DNA from 3 places in the Arthrobacter sp. V1I7 genome. Region 1 is predicted to be linked to each of the others. Evidence: predicted binding sites of a transcription regulator. Region 1 holds the regulator's gene; each other region holds the start of a gene.
What was found. The regulator HrcA, encoded in region 1, represses chaperone genes, less so after heat shock. The targets are predictions, from matches to a motif close to TTNGCACTCGNNNNNNNCGAGTGCNAA.
Positions count from the first base shown of each region.

Region 2: a site for HrcA is predicted at 3,940-3,966, ahead of groL (chaperonin GroEL). Genes of this name have one in related genera too.
Region 3: a site for HrcA is predicted at 1,974-2,000, ahead of QFZ69_RS08025 (Hsp20/alpha crystallin family protein). Genes of this name have one in related genera too.

Region 1 covers NZ_JAUSYS010000001.1:1,921,855-1,928,632, forward strand. The annotation lists gene hemW (radical SAM family heme chaperone HemW) at 1-790, shown strand, start outside; gene QFZ69_RS08975 (DUF4870 domain-containing protein) at 882-1,301, opposite strand; gene QFZ69_RS08980 (DUF3097 domain-containing protein) at 1,418-2,266, opposite strand; gene hrcA (heat-inducible transcriptional repressor HrcA) at 2,494-3,507, shown strand; gene dnaJ (molecular chaperone DnaJ) at 3,593-4,720, shown strand; gene QFZ69_RS08995 (16S rRNA (uracil(1498)-N(3))-methyltransferase) at 4,723-5,520, shown strand; gene QFZ69_RS09000 (GerMN domain-containing protein) at 5,581-6,492, opposite strand.
Region 2 covers NZ_JAUSYS010000001.1:3,787,070-3,793,847, reverse strand. The annotation lists gene QFZ69_RS17385 (siderophore-interacting protein) at 1-109, opposite strand, end outside; gene QFZ69_RS17380 (uracil-DNA glycosylase) at 161-913, opposite strand; partial or broken gene QFZ69_RS17375 (DUF3263 domain-containing protein) at 1,084-1,402, shown strand; gene QFZ69_RS17370 (LytR C-terminal domain-containing protein) at 1,486-2,106, shown strand; gene QFZ69_RS17365 (cold-shock protein) at 2,291-2,494, shown strand; gene QFZ69_RS17360 (ABC transporter substrate-binding protein) at 2,569-3,831, shown strand; gene groL (chaperonin GroEL) at 4,148-5,785, shown strand; gene QFZ69_RS17350 (ribonuclease HI family protein) at 6,075-6,778, shown strand, end outside.
Region 3 covers NZ_JAUSYS010000001.1:1,715,594-1,722,371, forward strand. The annotation lists gene QFZ69_RS08020 (ABC transporter substrate-binding protein) at 1-1,055, opposite strand, end outside; gene QFZ69_RS08025 (Hsp20/alpha crystallin family protein) at 2,076-2,498, shown strand; gene QFZ69_RS08030 (EAL domain-containing protein) at 2,964-3,572, opposite strand; gene QFZ69_RS08035 (hypothetical protein) at 3,929-4,111, opposite strand; gene QFZ69_RS08040 (NAD(P)-dependent oxidoreductase) at 4,158-4,982, opposite strand; gene QFZ69_RS08045 (hypothetical protein) at 5,206-5,379, shown strand; gene QFZ69_RS08050 (nuclear transport factor 2 family protein) at 5,426-5,836, opposite strand; gene QFZ69_RS08055 (hypothetical protein) at 6,728-6,778, opposite strand, start outside.

The sequences.
Region 1 (6,778 bases):
CCGCGTCTCGTTCGGCATGCAATCGGCGGTCCCCCACGTGCTGAAGGTCCTCGACCGGACGCACACCCCCAGCCGCGTGCCGCAGGTGGTCCGGTGGGCACGGGAAGCAGGCCTGGCGGTCAGCCTCGACCTGATCTACGGGACCCCGGGGGAGTCGCTGGAGGACTGGCGCTATTCGCTGGAGACGGCGCTGTCCTACGGCCCGGACCACATCAGCGCCTACGCGCTGATCGTCGAGGAAGGCACCAAGCTCGCCGCCCAGATCCGCCGCGGGGAAGTGCCGGGGATCGACGACGACGATCACGCCGCCAAGTATGAACTCGCCGACCAGCTCATTTCGGCCGCCGGCCTCGGCTGGTACGAAGTCAGTAACTGGGCCCGCACGCCTGAACAGGCCTGCCGCCACAACCTCGCGTACTGGCGGGGTGACGACTGGTGGGGGATCGGCCCGGGGGCGCACTCACATGTGGGCGGCGTCCGCTGGTGGAACGTCAAGCACCCGACCGCCTACGCGAACCGGCTGGGTTCCGGGCTCTCACCGGCCGCCGGGCGGGAAACCCTCGACTCGGAGACCCGCACCGTGGAGCGCGTCATGCTCGAAGCGCGGCTGAACACCGGGCTGGAGATCAACAGCCTGGGCGGTCCGGGGGACACCGGCCGGCACTCGGTGGCGGGGCTGATTGCCGACGGCCTGGTGGAGCCGGCGGCGGCATTCAAGGGCCGGCTGGTGCTCACGCTCAAGGGCCGGCTGCTCGCCGATGCCGTGGTCCGCAGGATCCTGCCGGACTGACCGGGCCGGACTCAGCAGACCGGACTGACCAGACAGGGCCGCTGGAGGCCGGACCTACGCGCCGGACTGCGCCGCTGCGGCGCCCTGCGCGCTATTTGATCCAGCGCAGGTTGAAGTCGTAGCGGTGCGGCTGGCCGCGGTTGACGTGGATGCCCGCCGCGACGGAAAAGCAGGTGACCGCAATCCAGATCACCGTGGCGAGGACCGCGAAGATGTTTCCCACCACGGGGACGAAGACCAGCAGGTTCGCGACCACGGCGGCGATCGTCGGCGGCAGCGTGAAGTTGAGGGCTTCTTTGGACTCCTGCGCCGTAAACGGGCCACGGTCCTTGAAGATCAGGTAGATCAGCAGTGAAGGTACGCAGCCGAGGATGCCGCCGAAGTGCGCGAGCGTGGCCCACTGCCGATCCTCGCTGGCCGTCAGCGGCAGCGCGTTGGCGGGAACGCCATGGTACGGGGGCTGGCCATGGCCGGCCTGGTTGCCCGTGTGTTCGCGTGCGTCATCTGCCACGGTTTCGTCCTTCGGATTGCTGTGATGCGTCGTTGCCTGGAGCTGCGGGGCCGCGCCGGATGCGCAGCCGCCGATCCCAGAATACTTGCTCGGAGGCCGAATCAAGGATCGGGACCTCATGGAACCGTCAGGAAATCGATGACCTCTTCCACGCGGCCCAGCAGGGAGGCCTCCAGATCCGCGTAGCTGCGGACGGCGCCGAGGAGCTTCTGCCAGCCCAGGCCGATATCCTCCTTCGTGCTGTGCGGCCAGCCGAAGGCCGTCAGGATGCCGGTTTTCCAGTCCGTGTCGCGGGGGATCACCGGCCACTTCTCGATTCCCAGAACCGCGGGCCGGATGGCCTGCCAGACGTCCACGTACGGATGGCCGACGATCAGGACGTTCCCGGCCGCGCCGGGGGTCGCCATCACCGCGTCGGCGATCCGGGATTCCTTGGAATCGGGCACCAGATGGTCCACGAGTACGCCGAGGCGGCGTCCGGGGCCAGGGTGGAACGCCGCGACGGCGGCGGAGAGGTCGTCAATGCCGTGCAGCGGCTCGACGACGATGCCTTCCACCCGGAGATCGTCGCCCCAGACCTTTTCCACCAGCTCGGCGTCGTGCTTTCCCTCCACCCAGATGCGGCTGGCCTTGGCCACCTGGGCGCGCTGGCCGTCGACCCGGACCGATCCGGAGGCGGTGCGGCCTCCGGCCGGGGCCCGGGCCGGCCTTGGGGCCGGTGGCATCAGCCGGACCGGCTGGCCCTCCAGCAGGAAGCCGAAGCCGAGCCGGAAGGACCGCGACTTGCCGCGGCGGTCCTCCAGTGCCACCACATGCATCCCGCCGGACTTCTCGACCCGGGTGACGGCGCCGACCCAGCCGGACTGGACCTCCTCAAGCACCATCCCGCGTTCCACCGGGACTTCGGGCAGCCGGGACTTGGCGGGGGCGGACAGGTCCTGCGGTCCCCAGTTCTGGTACGACATCTGTTACACACTGCCTTGCGCTTGGAGTGACACGGCGGGCTGTGCCCGAAAACACCCGCCCCGGGAACAACGCCTGGAGCGAATCCAATGCTAACAACGCGGCGACTCATATTAGACTGGTTAGCACTTAGGCATGTCGAGTGCTAACCCTGCTCTCTGCGGACCGCCAGCCAGGCGCGGCCGGACCGGGCGGCACCGTATGCGGGAAAGCCGATTGGAGGTGGAGCGTGAGCGAACCACGCAAACTGGAAGTGCTGCGCGCCATCGTGGAGGACTACGTCCATTCCCGCGAACCCGTTGGCTCCAAAGCCCTCGTGGAACGGCACCACCTCGGCGTGTCCAGCGCCACCATCCGCAATGACATGGCAGCGCTGGAAGACGAAGGCCTCATCACGGCCCCGCACACGAGCGCCGGACGGATTCCCACGGACAAGGGCTACCGGCTCTTCGTGGACCAGATTTCCGCCGTCAAACCCCTCTCTCCGGCGGAACGCCGGGCCATCCAGGCCCTGCTGGAAGGTTCCGACGACCTGGACGACGTCCTGGACCGGACCGTGCGGCTCCTTGCGCAGCTGACCAACCAGGTCGCCGTCGTGCAGTATCCGCATCTGAGCCGCGCCAAGGTCCGGCATGTCGAATTCGTCCTGCTGGCACCACGGAAGGTGCTGGTGGTCCTGATTGCGGACACCGGCAAGGTGGAGCAGCGGGTGATCGACGTCGGCCAGGACCTTCCGGACGAGGCCGTCGCGGAACTCCGGACGCGGTTCCTGGCCAGCCTGTCCGGGACGTCGCTGAACCTGCTGCCGCAGTCACTGCAGTCCGTGATCGCCAGCTGCCCGCCGGCACGGCGCACCGCGGCCCAGGCGCTGGCCCGGGGTCTCGAAGCAGTGGCCACGAGCAGCCGCGAAGAGCGGATCGTCATGGCCGGCACGGCAAACCTGGCCCGCTCCAACGTGGACTTTCCGCTGAGCATCGGCCCGGTGCTGGAAGCCCTCGAAGAGCAAGTGGTGATGCTCCGCCTGCTCAGCGACATGGCGGCGGATCCCCGCAGGGTGACCGTCAGCATCGGCCGGGAGAACCCCTACGACGGGCTCGCCGAGGCCTCGGTGGTGGCCACCGGCTACGGCCCGGACGCCACCGCGAAGGTCGGCGTGCTGGGTCCGACCCGGATGGACTATCCGACCACGATGGCCGCCGTCCGTGCGGTGGCCCGCTACCTTTCCCGGATCCTCGGGCCCTGACCGTCCACGCAGCAGGCCGACGTGCCGCTGTTGACCAGACTTCTTGCCCCCAAACAGGCAGTACAACCAGGAAGAGATACGAACTTTGAGCAGCCACTACGACGTTCTTGGAGTCTCCCGCGAAGCAACCGGGGAAGAGATCAAGAAGGCTTACCGCAAGCTTGCGCGGACCCTGCACCCCGATGTGAACCCGGGCGACGACGCTTCAGACCGTTTCAAGGCCGTCACCCACGCCTATGAGGTCCTCTCCGATCCGCAGAAACGCCGGGTCTACGACACCACCGGCAACGAGAACGGCACCGATAACGGCTTCGGCGGCGGCAGCTACGCCGGCCAGGGCTTCGCCTTCCAGGACATCTTCGACACCTTCTTCGGCGCCGGCGGCCAGGCCGGTCCCTCCTCCCGGGTGCGCCGCGGGCAGGATGCGCTGATCAGCGTCCGGATCGAGCTCCGCGACGCGGTGTTCGGCGTGAACAAGAAGCTCGAAGTGGACACCGCCGTCACGTGCCCCACCTGTGCGGGCTCCTGCTGCCGGTCAGGCACCCACCCGGTGCGCTGCGACATCTGCGGCGGCAGCGGCCAGGTCCAACGTGCCGTCCGGTCCATCCTGGGCCAGGTCATGACGACCGCACCCTGCGGCAGTTGCGAAGGCTTCGGCACCGTCATCAAGGATCCCTGCAACGAGTGCGCCGGCCAGGGCCGGATCCGCAGCCGCCGGACCCTCACCGTGAAGGTCCCGGCCGGCGTCGCCACCGGCACCCGCATCCAGCTCTCCGGGCAGGGCGAGGCGGGCCCCGCCGGCGGCCCCGCCGGCGACCTCTACGTGGAGATCAGGGTCAACAACGACGCCAGCTACGTGCGCGACGGCGACGACCTGCACGCGAGCCTGAACATTCCGATGACGGCCGCCGCGCTCGGCACCGAACTGACCCTCGACACCTTCGACGGCCAGCAGGAAATCGACGTGAAGGCCGGCACCCAGTCCGGCGAGGTCATCACCCTGCGCGGACTCGGCGTCACCCACCTGCGCGGTTACGGCCGCGGCGATCTCAAGGTCCACCTTCAGGTCGAAACCCCGGCGAGGCTCGACGCCGCCCAGGAGGACCTGCTCCGGCAGTTGGCGAAACTGCGCGGCGAACAGTTCACCGAAGGAAAGCTCGCTGCGGGCGGCGGAGTCTTCGCCAAGCTCCGGGACCGGCTCGGTAACCTGTAGCGGTGAGCAACCCGGTCTTCTTCACCGCCCCGGGAACCCTGGACCAGCAGGTCCCCGGTTCCCTCTTTGTCCTGGACGGCCCTGAGGCCCGCCACGCGGTCACGGTAAAGCGCCTCGCCGTGGGTGAAACGGTGGATATCGCAGACGGCGCCGGCAAGCGGCTCACGGGATCCGTGGCCGCCGTCGCGTCCGGCGAGCTGACGGTGGAGTGCGCCCGGCTGAACGCGGAACCGCGGCCGGACATCCGGCTGGTGCTGGTGCAGGCCCTCGCGAAGGGCAACCGGGACGAACAGGCGGCCGAAACCGCCACCGAACTGGGGATCGACGCCGTCGTCCCGTGGCAGGCGGAACGCTCCATCGTCCGCTGGAAGGCCGAACGGGCGGCGAAGGCCCATGCCAAGTGGCAATCAGTGGTCACGGCAGCCGCCAAGCAGGCACGCCGCGCCTGGATCCCGGAGGTCCGCCCGGCCGTCGACGGCGCCGGGCTGCAGGCGGCTGTCGCCGCAGCAGGTCTGGCCGTCATCCTGCACGAGGATGCCGTGCGTCCGCTGCGGCAGGTGCTGGAGTCCTGGCGGGCAGCAGCCGGCACAAACACCGATGCGGGGTCCGCCGGCGCGCCGGAGGCCGCCCGGGAGGTGCTGCTGATCGTCGGCCCGGAAGGCGGCATCAGCCCCCGTGAGGTGACGAGACTGTGCGACGCCGGTGCCGTCACCGCGCTGCTCGGGCATCACGTGCTGCGCTCGTCCACCGCCGGCCCGGCCGCAACCGTGCTGGCAAGCGACATCCTGGGCCGCTGGTAGCGGCGCTCCCGCGGGCGCCGCGCGCCGCAGCTTGACGCCCCGGATAACGGCCGCTGGTCGCTACCTGACCGTGAAGCCGCGGGTGTCGACGTTGAGGTCCTGGGACGGGTTGCCGTCCTGAAGCTGGGACACCCTCACCTCGTAGTTCCCCGGACCCAGGTTCACCGGGAGGGTGAACAGCCCGGACTGGGTTGCATCGGTGGACGCGGTCACGGTCCCGTTCAGGTAGCTCGTCTTGACGGTTCCGTCGATCCGCAAGATCTCCCAGCGGAGCTGCCCGCCCGGGACGGTGCTCCTGCCGCTGATCTTGACCGCGCCGTCCTCCAGCGAGGTGGCTTCCTGGGGGTCGATGATCCAGACCGGGGCAACCATGCCGGAGCTGCGGGAGGTCGGCGATCCGAGGCGGACATGGTTGAACGCGACATAGTCCGTATGACCGTCGACGAGCACCACGACCTGGATCTGCTGCCCGGCGTCGATCAGCCCAGCGCTGGCACCGGCTGCTGTTGCGGTGTACACGAGCTGCTGGACCGCGCGTTCGGCCATCGCCGCGTCCACGTTGCTGTTGAAGGCGTCATCCGAAAGGTCCACGGTGATGACGTTCTTGCCGGAGATGGAGGTGGCGATCTTCTTGGGATTCTGCCAGGGGGTGAAGAAGTCCGGATCGAGCGGCTTCTCGGACATCATGACCCGGAGCGCGCGGGTGACGGGGTTGTCCTGCTCCGGAACGTCCCGGAACTCGCGGTAGAGGAACATGCTGTCATTGCTCCGGCCGATCCAGTACACGGGAGCCTTGTTGGAGGCCTGGGTGGTTTCCAGCGGAGCGCTCGTCGTCGGCGCTCCGGGCGCGGCCGGACCCGACTGGAACTGGGAGGGGGTATTCGCAGTGGTGACGCCGGGCTGGGGAGTGGCGACGCAGCCGGACAGGAGAAACGCCGCGGGCAGCACCAGCAGCAGCGCGCCCGGACGCATGCGCCGCCCGCCGGCTGGCTTCGAACTGGTTCCACGCTGCCTGATGGCTGCTTCCTTCCTTCGCCCTGACCGAAATGACCAGCCCCCGCCATGGTCAGCCACCCCGCCGGGATTACTCCCGCCGGGCGGCCGATTCCCAGCATGGCATACGGTCCCCGCGCAGCATGGCGGTTTGGGGCCGGCCAGCGGAACTGCAACGGGAACGATATGAGGCCGATACGAAGTTGATATCTAAGGCCGGGAAATGCGGCCCGCCGGTGGCCGGCATTTCCCGGCGCTGCCGTCG
Region 2 (6,778 bases), 1.9 Mb from region 1:
CGACGATGCGGACCATGTGCGGAGAGAGCTGTTCGCGGCGCAGCACCGTGAGGTTGACTTGTGGTCGCGATTTTCGGCTGGCCGAGGTGGTGGCGGGAAGTGTGGTCATGGGCCAAGCCTAGCCAACTACGCTGTTAATTCTCCGTGCCGGGAACCCGGGTTACGGACACGGGGGCAGCTCCCAGTCCACAGTGCCGTTTCCCTGGGCCTGCAGCAGGGCATTGGCCCGGCTGAAGGGACGGGAGCCGAAGAAACCCCGTGCGGCCGACAGCGGACTGGGGTGCGCGCTGGCGATCACCGGCGTCGGACCCAGCAACGGGCGGACGGATTCGGCATCCTTGCCCCAAAGTATCGCCACGAGGGGCGCGGGTCCGCCGGCTGCAGCGCTGCGGTTCGCCACGGCACTGATGGCGGCCGCCGTAATCGCCTCCCAGCCCTTGTTGCGGTGCGATCCTGCCGCCCCTGCCCGGACACTGAGCACCCTGTTCAGCAGCAGGACGCCCTGCTCCGCCCAGCGGCCGAGGTCCCCATGGATCCGCGGCGGGAGCCCCAGATCGGCGTCGAGTTCCCGGTAGATGTTGGCGAGACTGCGCGGGACGGGACGGGTGCCGCCATCGACCGCGAAGGACAATCCGACAGCATGGCCCGGCGTCGGATAGGGGTCCTGGCCCACAACGAGGACACGGACGCCGGCCAGTGGCTGCCGGAAGGCCCGCAGCACGTTCGACGGCCGGGGCAGCACCTCGTGCCCGCCGGCGGCCTCCGCCTCGAGGAATCCCAGCACGTCCCGCAGCTGACCCTCCACGGGGGTCAGCGCCTCCGCCCAGTCGGGAGCCACGAGCTCCGCCAGCGGCAGCCGTGCCAGCTGCGCAAAGCCCAAAATGTCAGCCGGCGCCGGTTCCAGCTCGAACAGCGGCGCTGCAACAGCGTTGCGGGTACGGGGCCGGCCGGTACGGGAGGAGTCGGCGCGGGAGGAGTCGGAGGCAGGCACCGCTCCATTCTCGCAGGGTCCCAAATGACAAGGGTGTTATTCGCCCGTAACATGGGATTGTCCTTCAGTCGGATCCAGTCAGGGAGTGTGTCGTGTCCGAAGCAGCGCAAGAGCACTTTTCGACGCCGGAATCGTTTACCGTGCATACCCGCAGCGAGTCGCCGCTGGGCAGCCGCGATCAGCAGATGCTGTCCCTCGAACGGCAGTGGTGGAAGTACGCCGGGGCCAAGGAACAGGCCATCCGGGAACTCTTCGACCTCTCCGCGACGCATTACTACCAGATCCTCAATGCGCTGATCGATACCGAGGATGCGCTGGCCCACGATCCCATGCTGGTGAAGAGATTGCGTAGACTACGTACGTCACGCGCAACGTGCCCGCACTGCTCGCCGCTTGGGCTCAGACGCGTAAAGCACCGGCCGGACGCGCGGACATTTCCGCGCCGATAAGGCCCTGGCAACTCGTAAGAAATCAGCAAGGACGTCGTTTTTACCATGACCAAATATGCGCGGGATGAATTTGACCAGGTCCCGGAGACCCCCACCCGGCAGGGTGTCCACCGGGCAGCGGCCGAATCCCGACGCCGCAGCCTGGCCCCCGTCCTGGCCGTCGGCGCCGCGGCGCTGGTCATCGGCCTGGTGGCTTTCCTGTTCCTGCCGAAGCTTGGCTTCAACTCGGCCGGCAACTCCTCGGCCGTGACCGCGGAACAGTCCGCCAGCCCGACCGCTTCACCGGCGCCCAGCGCCGGCAGCCCCGCCGCCGCAAGTGAGTCACCGTCGGCCACGGCAACGCCGTCAGACGCGCCGTCGCCCACGGCCACGCCGGAGGACGCCGCCGTCGTGGACAAGACGCAGCCCGTCGCAATCTATAACGCCACCGGGACGCCCGGACTGGCGGGACGGGTCGGCGATACCGTCGCTTCCGACGGCTGGATCCTGGGCCCGCGGGGCAACTGGGGCGGCGCGCGGCAGACGAGCTCGGTGATCTTCTACAACGGGGCGCAGCAGAGGTCCAACGCCGAGGCCCTGGCCTCCCTGCTCGGCATCCAGTCCCTTGTCGACTCCGCCCAGTTCAACATGCCGCTTGTCGTCGTCCTCGGGCCCGGCTTCCAGTAGCCCCGGGGTCCGGCTTCCAGCAGCCCTGTTCGGTTACGCCTGAATAACTATTAGGCACCGGCGCGGCCTGCACCCTGCGCACCGGCGCACCGCCGCGGGTACAGTGTTTTGCGGACTTCGTTTTCGCATTCCGCGGCGCACATCGAGGTGCGGCGACCGCCAGCTAGCTGAAAGTGTGGGCACCATGGCCTTGGGAACCGTCAAGTGGTTCAACGCCGAAAAGGGCTACGGCTTCATCACCGTGGACAACTCCGGCGATGACGTCTTCGTGCACTGGTCAGCCATCGTGGGCGAGGGCTACCGTGCCCTCGATGAGGGCCAGCGCGTGGAACTGGAAGTGGGCGAGGGCGAGAAGGGCCCCCAGGCCGAAAGCGTCCGGCCGGCCTAGTGGCAGTCCCTGCGGCAGCGCACGCCAGGCGTGATCCTGCCGGACCCAAACCCGTCCGACGCCGGACTGCCGCCCTGCGGCTGGGCCGCTCCGCCGCGGGGGGCGCCGCAGCGCTGCTGGCGCTGACCGGCTGCCTGGCACCCGCGGGCGGCGACCGGGTGCAGAGCGCTGAGGCCAGCGGCGACGGCACGCTCAGGGTAGGCCTGCTCCTGGACAACACCGGCAGGCAAGGCTTCCTCAACACCGCCCAGCTGGCGGCGGCACAACTTGCCGTTCGCGAAATCAACGCCGCCGGCGGACATGAAGGCAAACCGGTCGAGCTGCTACCCGAGACCATCAGCGAAGACACCGCCGCCCAGGCCAAGGAGCTCGCGGCCGCCAAGGCGGACGTCGTCATCGGTCCGACCGACTCCAGCCGCGCCCCCGCCGCCATCGATGTGTTGTCCAACGCCAAGGTCGCACTGATTTCCCCTGCCAACGCGGCCAGCGGACTGAGCACCTACAACAGCGGCGGGTACTATTTCCGGACCTCCACAGCCGACGTCGCCCAGGCCGCCGTCCTCGTCAAGCTCGCCAAGGACGGCGGCGCCAAGACCCTTGCCATCGTGTACGAGGAAGGCGGCTACGGCAAAGGCGTCTCTGCCGCCGTCGGCGCCGCGGCCAAAGACGCCGGACTGGGGCCGGTGGCCGTCGCGGAATTCAGGCCAGGTCATGCGCAACAGGCGGCCGCCGCCGCCAAGGCGGCAGCCCCGGACGCCGTCGTGCTCGTCGCCCGGGACGGTGCGCAAGGCGCCATCGCGGAGCTGAACAACGCCGGTCTGGGGGGACGAAAGCTCATCCTCAGCGACGGCGCAGTCAACGAGTACGGCTCCGGTCTCGGGTCAGGAGCCCTCGACGGGGCACGCGGCATCCTGCCCGGTGTTTTTCCCTCGGCCCATTTCCAGGGCGAGCTGGTGTCCGTTGATCCAGGCCTGAAAGACATGACCTTTGCCGCAGAAACATACGACGCGGTCAACCTGGCCGTTATCGCGGCGGCAGCGGCAAACGACGACGCAGGCACCTCCATCGCGGCCCGGCTGATCGCCGTCTCCGGAGGCGCGGTGCAGCCCGCCGGCGGGGCACAGCCCGCCGGCGAAACGGCGGTCTGCACGTCCTACCAGGCCTGTATCGACGTCCTGCGCGCGGGCAAGCGCCCCGACTACGACGGCCAATCCGGAGTAATCAACTTCGATTCCAATGGCGATGTCACCTCAGCGAACTACATGGTGTTCGACTATGGCTCGGATAACCACGCCACCTTGAGCGGAAGCGAAACGGCCAGCAGCAGCGGCGGTTGATCGCCCGTAGCGAATTGTGCCGCAACAGAAGGCGGGCAGGGAGCCGAAACGGCCCCCAGCGGGACGTGCACTGCTTGCACTCTCCCCGGGGGAGTGCTAATTATTGACTTAGCACTCCCGCGTATCGACTGCTAAAACGACGCCCGGTTCCACCGGTAACGAAGTGCGGCAGACGGACTGGGAGCGAAAGAAATACCTGGCTGGGTGAGATCCCGGACCTGGCGGCGTACAGAGGCTGCCGGGTGTTGGATCGTCCGTCGCGGGCACCGCAGCGAGGTTCATTCTTAACGACTGTCCCGAAAGGACTACTGCCGTTATGGCCAAGATCATTGCATTTGATGAAGAGGCACGCCGCGGTCTTGAGCGGGGCCTGAACATCCTCGCCGACGCCGTCAAGGTCACCCTCGGCCCGCGTGGACGCAACGTCGTCCTCGAAAAGAAGTGGGGCGCCCCCACGATCACCAACGATGGTGTTTCCATCGCCAAGGAGATCGAGCTGGACGACCCTTACGAGAAGATCGGCGCCGAGCTGGTCAAGGAAGTTGCCAAGAAGACGGACGACGTCGCCGGCGACGGAACCACCACCGCAACCGTGCTGGCACAGGCCCTGGTCAAGGAAGGCCTGCGCAACGTCGCGGCCGGAGCTGACCCCCTGTCCCTCAAGCGCGGCATCGAGAAGGCTGTCGAAGCCGTCACGCGCGAACTCCTGGCTTCAGCCAAGGAAATCGAAACCAAGGAAGAGATTGCCGCCACCGCGTCCATCTCCGCCGGCGACGACGAGATTGGCGCCCTGATTGCCGAAGCCCTGGACAAGGTCGGCAAGGAAGGCGTCATCACGGTCGAGGAGTCGAACACCTTCGGCCTGGAACTTGAGCTCACCGAAGGCATGCGCTTCGACAAGGGCTACATCTCCGCTTACTTCGTCACCGACGCAGAGCGCCAGGAAACGGTCCTTGAGGATCCGTACATCCTGATCGTCAACTCCAAGATCTCCAGCGTCAAGGAACTGGTTGCTGTCCTCGAAAAGGTCATGCAGTCTTCCAAGCCGCTGCTGATCATTGCCGAAGACATCGAGGGCGAGGCCCTGGCCACCCTGATCGTGAACAAGATCCGTGGCACGTTCAAGTCCGTTGCCGTCAAGGCTCCGGGCTTCGGCGACCGCCGCAAGGCGCAGCTCGCGGACATCGCCATCCTCACCGGTGGCCAGGTCATCTCCGAGGAAGTCGGCCTCAAGCTCGAGACCGCCGGCCTCGAACTCCTGGGCCACGCCCGGAAGGTTGTTGTCACCAAGGACGAGACCACCATCGTCGAGGGTGCAGGCGACGCCGACCAGATCGCCGGCCGCGTTTCCCAGATCCGCTCCGAGATCGAGAACTCCGATTCCGACTACGACCGCGAGAAGCTGCAGGAACGCCTGGCCAAGCTGGCCGGCGGCGTTGCAGTCATCAAGGCCGGAGCCGCCACCGAAGTGGAGCTCAAGGAACGCAAGCACCGCATTGAGGACGCAGTCCGCAACGCCAAGGCTGCTGTTGAAGAGGGCATCGTCGCCGGCGGTGGCGTTGCCCTGATCCAGGCCGGCGCCAAGGCATTCGCCAACCTGCAGCTCGACGGCGACGAAGCAACCGGTGCGAACATCGTCCGCGTTGCCATCGACGCCCCGCTGAAGCAGATCGCCTTCAACGCCGGCCTCGAGCCGGGCGTTGTGGTCGACAAGGTACGCGGCCTGCCTGCAGGCCACGGCCTGAACGCAGCAACCGGCGAGTACGTCGACCTGCTGGCTGCCGGCATCAACGACCCGGTCAAGGTCACCCGCTCTGCCCTGCAGAACGCGGCTTCCATTGCCGGCCTGTTCCTCACCACCGAGGCCGTTGTGGCCGACAAGCCGGAGAAGAACGCTCCGGCCATGGGCGGCGGCGACGACATGGGCGGTATGGGCGGCATGGGCGGTTTCTAACCACCCGGCTCTCCCTTCGCTGAACACATCAGCGCTGAACGCATAGTTCAACGGCGGCGGTTCCACCTCAGGGTGGGACCGCCGCCGGCGTTAACCCGCCGCTCTGCCCGGCATTGCCCCCGGTCCCGGCCGGCGGGTGGCAGGGCGGCCTGGGCGGGCCCAGGTCCTTCCGGCCCAGGTCCTGGCGGGGGCCGGGTGGCCGGGCGAGCCCAGGTCCTGGCGGGGTGGGTCCTGGCGGGGCGGGGAGGCATGCGTGGGTGCGGAGCGGGAGGTCTGGCAGGATAGTGCAGTGACGATTACAGCAGCGGCCGACGGTTCGGCTTTAGGAAATCCCGGCCCGGCCGGATGGGCCTGGTACGTGAACGATGACTGCTGGCGGGCCGGGGGATGGCCGCATGGCACCAACAATCAGGGTGAGCTGATGGCCGTCCTGGACCTTTTCCGGTCCACGGCGCACCTCCCGGGCGAGGATCTGCACATCCTCTGTGACAGCCAGTACGTCATCAACTCCGTCACGAAGTGGATGCCGGGCTGGAAGCGGAAGGGCTGGCGCAAGTCGGACGGCAAGCCCGTTCTGAACGTGGAACTGCTCAAGGAGATCGACCAGGAACTGCGTGGCCGCAAGTACACGTTCGAGTGGGTCCGCGGCCATGCCGGGCACGACCTGAACGAGGCTGCCGATGAGCGCGCCAGAGCCGCGGCCACTGCCTACCAGCAGGGCGTCGCGGTGCGGCAGGGCCCCGGCTTCGGCACGACGGCGGAGAGCCCCAGCGAGGTTCCGCACCCCGCAGCAGCACGCGCGCCCATAACTGCGCCGCCAACGCTTCCGGCAGTGTCGCCGCGGCCAAGCCAGCAGGAGCTCTTCGGCCAGGCCGGAGGATTCGAGGAGCCGGATCTCTTCAGCGAGCTCGAGGAGGAGTCCACGCCTGCCCCGGGCACGGACGCCAGCCCGGAGGCCATCGTCGAAGCGCTGGAACGCGAGCTCCTCCGGCC
Region 3 (6,778 bases), 210 kb from region 1:
ATGCGCGAGGCGAGGCCCAGGCTGGACTCGATGCCCATGCTGTTGTAGTCGTAGGCGCACTTGACGAACTTTTTGGCGTTGTCCGTGTTCTTGGTGGCCTTGGGGACTGAGAGGTACCAGGGACCCGGAACGCCTGCCACGCCTGCGCTGCCGCCGATCATCGGGGCCGCGCCCACTTTGCCGGCAACCGGTGCGTCCTTGGGGATCTGGCGGTAGGCGTGGGCCCAGAAGCGGGTCATGGCGGTTTTGCCCTGGTTGAACAGGTTCTGGGCAGCGGCCCAGTCCACCTGGGCGGCACCCGGAGGCGCATAGCTGGTCAGACTGGTGTAGAAGTCCAGTGCTTCCTTGTGGGCCGCGTTGTCGATGACTACGTTGTTGTTTTCGTCCAGGACCATCGGGGAACCGGCCTGGAGCACGTGGGCCAGCCATTCGGTCTCGACGCCGCCCTTGACGTCGGTTCCGTACATGCCGTCCTTGGTAAAGAACTCGGAGATGTCCTTGTACTGCTGCCAGGTGGTGGGTGCCGCGAGGTCGTAGCCGTACTTTGCCTTGAAGCCGGCCTTGTTCGCGGCGTCTTCAAAGAGATCCGTGCGGTAGAGGATGATTTCGGCATTGGTCCAGGCGGGCATGCCGATGAAGTGGCCGTCCACGTTGGCTTCCTTGACGAGGGCCGGGAAAATGTCTTTCTTGGCCTCGTCGGTGAAGAGATCGTCGATGGGCTGGATGGCGTCCTTGAAGCTGGGCAGCCACACGGAGTCCAGTGCAGCGACGTCGAAGGAGACGTTGCCGGAGGAGAACTCGCTGGAGAGCCGGTTGAACATGCCGTCATAGGGCAGTTCGACGAAGTTGACGTCGATTCCCGCGTCTTTCTTGCACTGCTCGGCCACGCCTGTCAGCTCGGCGTGTCCGCCGGCCTCCACCAGGACGTTGACGGTGCTGGCGGCGCTACCCGAGGTGGTCGGGCCCCCTGCGCCGCAGCCGGTGGCGGCAAGTGCGACGGCGGTGCAGATGCCGCCGATGGTGGCGAACCTGTTGATGGTCTTTCGAGTGGACATCGCTGTCGACTCACTTTCTCTCGAACGGAATGGCGAGACGGTCTGTGGGGTGAATAATCGTTTTGCCAAAACGACTTGGCAACACCCTAGGATTAATCGCTCGGGCGTGTCAAGGGCCACATTGGGATTGTTTCCCGGTCTTGACGCAAAAGGTTTGCGCGGCCCTAGAGTCGTCGTCGCAGGGATGATAAACCGTTTTGGCTTATTTGGCCGATTTGGCAGGTTTTCGGCATCACGTGCACACCAAGGCAGGCCTAGATTGCAAGGAATGGCGGCTGATGTGTGCCATCGGACCGCGAGAAGGGACGCCCATAAACAAGGACCGAGCAGCTCCTGCGGAGCAGGACCCGGACGATAGCGGTTCCCCGGAAGACGGAAGCGCCATACCGAAGTCGAAGGACGGCGTCGGGCCGCGACGACGCCCGAAAAATCGAACTTCGAGCCGGAGGAGGATGATCCGGCTGAAGACAGCGAAGCCAAATATACCGGAGGATCAGCAGACGGGCCCTGATTGCTGCCACGGTAGCCGTAGACGGGACCTCCAGACGCCTGCGAGCACCCTCGACGGGTCAGTCAGGGTCATCGGGGCCAGCTGTCGATGACAGGGGAAACCACATATGCATTCAAATATCCCCTGCCGATTCCTGACCATTCTGTGACTTGGGCAGCCGCCGAAACGCCTAGTGAGGGCGCGTTCGAGCCTGTCCGCATCGACCACGGACGGGCTACCGCACGCCGACCGCCGACCGTAGCCCCCGACCTCACCTGTGCAGCGCGTTTCCCCGGATGCGTTCCCTCTGGCAACGAGCCTTGGCAGAATTTCGGAAAGATACCCCACGCGCGGCGCATCCGGACGGCTGCCGGACCTCCGTCCAGGGCTCCTGACGCCGGAAATAGGCAAAAAAACCTTTCCAAACCCTTGAAGACTCTTCCCGCCGGTGCTAAAAAATCTATATCAGCCAATACAGATCGGCTGATGGTGGAAATGTGTTGGACTGTCTCATTTCGAGGAGGGAAGCCATGTTGATGCGAACCGATCCGTTCCGCGAGCTGGACAGGCTGGCCCAGCAGGTCCTCGGCACGGCAGCGCGGCCGGCAGCGATGCCGATGGACGCGTGGCAGGAGGACCAGGAATTCGTGGTGGCCTTTGATCTGCCCGGCGTGAATGTGGATTCAGTTGAACTGGATGTGGAACGGAATGTCCTGACGGTACGGGCTGAACGTCCCGATCCGGCAGGCAAGGATACCGAATTGATCGCGTCGGAGCGGCCGCGCGGTGTGTTTAGCCGCCAGTTGATCCTCGGGGACACCCTGGATGCTGAGAACGTGAAGGCAACCTACGCCGGCGGTGTTCTGACCTTACGCATTCCGGTCATCGAGAAGGCCAAGCCGCGCAAGATCGAGATCGAAACCCAGGGGGGACAGCACCAGGTCGCCGCTTAGTTCCCCCGCAGGGCCGGGAGGTCCGGACGCTTTGCCGACTGCCATTTGGGGCGATTCGCCATTCTGTGCACGCCACAGCGCCAGACAGCGCACCGGCAGCAAGCGACCGCACCTTCGGGTAAGGCTGCCCCCGGCACTGCCGGGGGCAGCCGCCAACACAACCCCAGATGGCCTAAACAGGGGGCCAGGCCTTCATGGTGGCCTCGTCCCCCTGTACCTGCAGTTCCGGGTCCGACTCCGGGTGCACCCGGAGGGGCAGACGTCCTGTCCCTCCCGGCCCCGCGAGGTCCAGCGAAAGGACGGCGATTCCTGATGAATTCCGAACTTGAGCGGTTGCGGGCACTGGCGGCAGTGATCGCGACGGCGGAAGCGGCCCTGGACACGGCATACCGGACCGCTGCAGGCATCCGCCGCCGCACTCCTGCGCACCGGAGATGCGACGCTGGCCGAGGCCAGGGCTGGCGGTCAGAACCAGATCGAAGCAAGTGGGGAAGAAGTTTCGGGTCCGGTTTTGGCAGGATCCGGGTGTTTCCAGCCGGCCCAGTCCTGGGGCCGTGTGGTGGGTCGGCCGAGGAAGTAGCCTTGCGCGGCTGTCGCGCCGAGACCGGCGACAGTTGCCAGTTCATCGAGTGTTTCGATGCCTCGGGCGATAAGCGCTGCTCCGAGCTGCTCGGCGAAGCCGACCATGGCCTCGCCTAAGGCGCGGCGGAGGGGGTCCGTGTCGATTCCGGCGATGAGGTTGCGATCCAGCTTGATGATGTCGGGTTTGAGTTGCCTGATGTGGCGGATCGAGTTGAAGTACGAACCGGTATGGTCGATCGCGAGCCGGACTCCGCGCTGTCGCAGGGGTGTCAGGGCGGCGATAAGGGCTACGGGCTGCTCTTCAGTCAGGGCTTCGGGGAGTTCGAGGACCATGCGGTCCGGGGCGAGCAGGGATTCCTCCAGCAACCCCGGCAGCAGGGGATCCAGGCAGGTGGCCGGGGACAGTTTCAGCGCCACATACACGTGGGACGGGAGATGCCCGGCGGAGGCCAGGGCGGACTCCAGGGCAGCGAATTCAAGTTCGCTTCCCAGCCGTGCCTCTGCAGCTTCCGCGAACCAGTAGTCCGTTCAGGCCCAGTGCCTTGTCCCGCAGCGACCCTTCCGGGAAGGACGTCGTGAGCAGTGACAGAGCTGCGGGCATGACGGCCGCGGTCGCAGACGGCTGCGTGGCTGGCTCTGCTGGCGGGCTTGTTCACCGTTCTTATTGGAGTGTTCATGCTCGGCGTGGAGGCCCTCCTCAGGGGGCGACTGCCCCAGTGGGCGGGTGTGGGGCTGGTGTCCGCGCTACCGGCCATGATTCTGGCATTCGCATGGGAACCACTCCTTCCATGGCCGCTTGGTTTGGCTGCCGTGCTCGCCGGTGGCCTCGCGGTGTGGCCAGCGAGCGGTCAGACGGTGTGGCCGACGAGGGATCCGTTGCGCGGGTTGGACCCGCTGAGTTTGGCTGCGGCAGGGGCATTGAGGTCCGGGTCTTTCTCGGCGAGCCCTGCCTTGTATTCGGTCCGGCACGCGTGCAGCGCCTCGTAGACTGCACGGCTCTTCGCAATTTCAGTACTTCGGGCCTTCTTCACCAGGCCTCCCGGCTCCTCTCGTCCGCGCCTGGTGATCAGGAACAGGCTACCTTTGCCGGAGCAGCTGCCGAGTCCAGCTGAGGATCTCGGTAGACCAGGGGGAGTTGGTGCCGGAGACGGCGTACCGGAGCCTGAACGTTTCCTTGGCGGCAAACTCTTCAAGCAGGATCCGGCGGAAGTCCTCGTGGTACAGCCAGGTGCGCTCCATCCGGGCGACCACCTGCTCCGGGCTTCCGATGTAGCGGAAGGCCCGGCTGCCGGCCAAGGCTCGGGGATCATCGACCACGCGCATGGTCCCGATCCGCAACACTGACACCGGCAGGCCGGAGCACTCGGCCGCCGAGCGGCCCAGGGCTTCGACGAACGCCTTGCTGGCCGCGTACAGGCCGTCCGGACGCAGTGGATCCGACGGAGCCGCCTGGGACAGGGCTGCGCCGGCCAGCTGGTCCAGTTCATGCCATCCGGAGACATGGTTGCTGGAGGCGAGGACGACCCGCACGCATCCTGATTCGAGGGCCCCATCGATGACGTTGCGGGTACCGCCCAGCTCCGCGTCCAGGAGTCCGTCCCAGCCTTTCGGGGCGCCGCCGGCGAGGTGCAGGACGTGGTCGGCCCGCGCTGTGGCAGAGAAGACCAGGTCGCGGTCGGCCACGCTGCCGATGATGACATCGAAGAGTTCCGGTTCAGCCGGCGGCTTCAAATCGAGGGAGACGAGTCGAAACCGGCCCTGGAGTGCTGCCGCGGCGATGGTCCCGACCGTCCCTGCGGCGCCGGTGATGAGGAGCGTGCCGAGAGGGTGGGGCGGGGTGGCAGTCGGGCGTCGGCTGGTGCAGACGATGGGCAGTGCCGAACCGGCGGGAGGAGTAGTCACACCCTATTCAAAGCGCAGATGCAAGTCCGACGGAAGGGCATGCGGGAGAAGGGGCTCCGGCTGCCGGAAACATGAGGAGGATGAAGCTTCCTTCCCGCCCCGGCTCCTGGCCGGTCCACATCCACCCGGGATTCTTCATGATCACTCTCGCCACGTCTGCGGCCTGTGGATTTCTGCTCGGCAGCATCCGCTTCCGGACCACCGGAGTGTTCAAGCTCGAGTGGTGGGAAGCCGTCATGGCAGCGGTGCTGGCGCTGTCTGCGGTGGCCCCACGAGGGTGCACACCCGGACCATCGACAGCCGGCTCCGCGAAGTCTACGACGCCGACATCGACGCCGATGACGTTCACACCACCGGCAACGCCATGGCCCCGCAGCCGCAGTACGCCGATGCCTGAGTTTCCGCTGTAACCAGGGCAGCCCTTTGCGGGTACAGCTGTCGGGCTAGGGAGGTGGAGGCGGCGGGTCTGCGGACCGTTCGGCGCGCCAGGGGGTGCGCCACTCGGCGGCCTCCCAGCCATCCATGATGTAGATCCGCTCGTGCGCCACCCGGTCGCCCCTGAACTCCAACAGGTTGACGCTGTACATCCATGGGGCGCTGTCGTAGCTGATCAGGTTCTCTACGACGACCAGGTCGGCACGATGAGTGATGCGTCGAGTGTGGAACTTGAGCCTCGCCGGATACTGCCGTCGCCATTCGCGGAAGTTCTCCACGCCTTCGAACCGTTCGCCAGATTGAGGAAACTCCAGCACCGCGTCATCGTGGTAAATCTCGTGGGAGACGTCCTCGTCCTTGCCTGAGTACTCCCAGTGCCGCCGCAGGGCGTGCATGAGGTCCGGCTCGTCGAGCACCACGCACCTCCTCGTGTCGGAACCAATGCTAACTTCAGGCCTGCTGCATAACAATGGGTACGGCCTGGACCTCAGCACCTGTAGCGGCCGTTTCTGCCTGTGCGCCGCACACACCAGGTATGACCAACCAGAGCTTTGATACGCCAAGCACCCGCCCATCGGCGACGGCACATTCACCGCCGTCACCCGCCCCGAAGGCCCTTCCCTGAACGCGGCCCCTCCCATCCACATCCCCTCGCCCCCGACCCTGCACAGCTGGATCTGACTGGCATCGACACCATCGTCTACGACCCCTGTCCCGCAGCACCGCCACCACCCCGGCCGGCGAAACCCTCGAGCTGCGGATCTTCGGTTCGGAGGCCGACACCATCGCCTTCACCGAAGGCTCGAATTCCACAACGGCTGGCGGAAACGCTACCCCCCGCCTACCTCGGGTCGCTGCCGTTCGGCGCTGACCCGGACGAGCTGGCCGCATCACCGGAGTTCGCCGCCGAGAAGTGCGCCCCGGAGCCGGAAGACCCGGACGACGTCGCCTCCCGGCAGATCTCGCTCGCGGTGACGATCGACGCTGAATTCGCCGCGTCCCTGAAGGGCTGAGCCGGGCCACCGCCCAGCTGCGGATGCGATGGGTTCACGTCCATCGGCGGAGTCGCTGGCTGGAAACGTAGCTATGAATGCAAAGCTCACCCTGTATGACGTCGGCGTCTCAGTTCCTTGGCCAAAGGGAGTAGCCGCCCCCATGGTTATACGGGAAAGTGGGGGCTGCGGATCCCGCAACCCCCACCCTTAAACCAGCTGCCTTGGTGCGCGCCCTAACAGCCCGCCCACTATGCGGAACCCGGCGCGGCCGCCGTCGTTCTTCAGCACCCCTGCTGGGCTGTCTAGTCTCAGGCGTCACCAGCGATGTGCTACATCGATCACCAGCCGAGACCCGTTGCCCGGGCC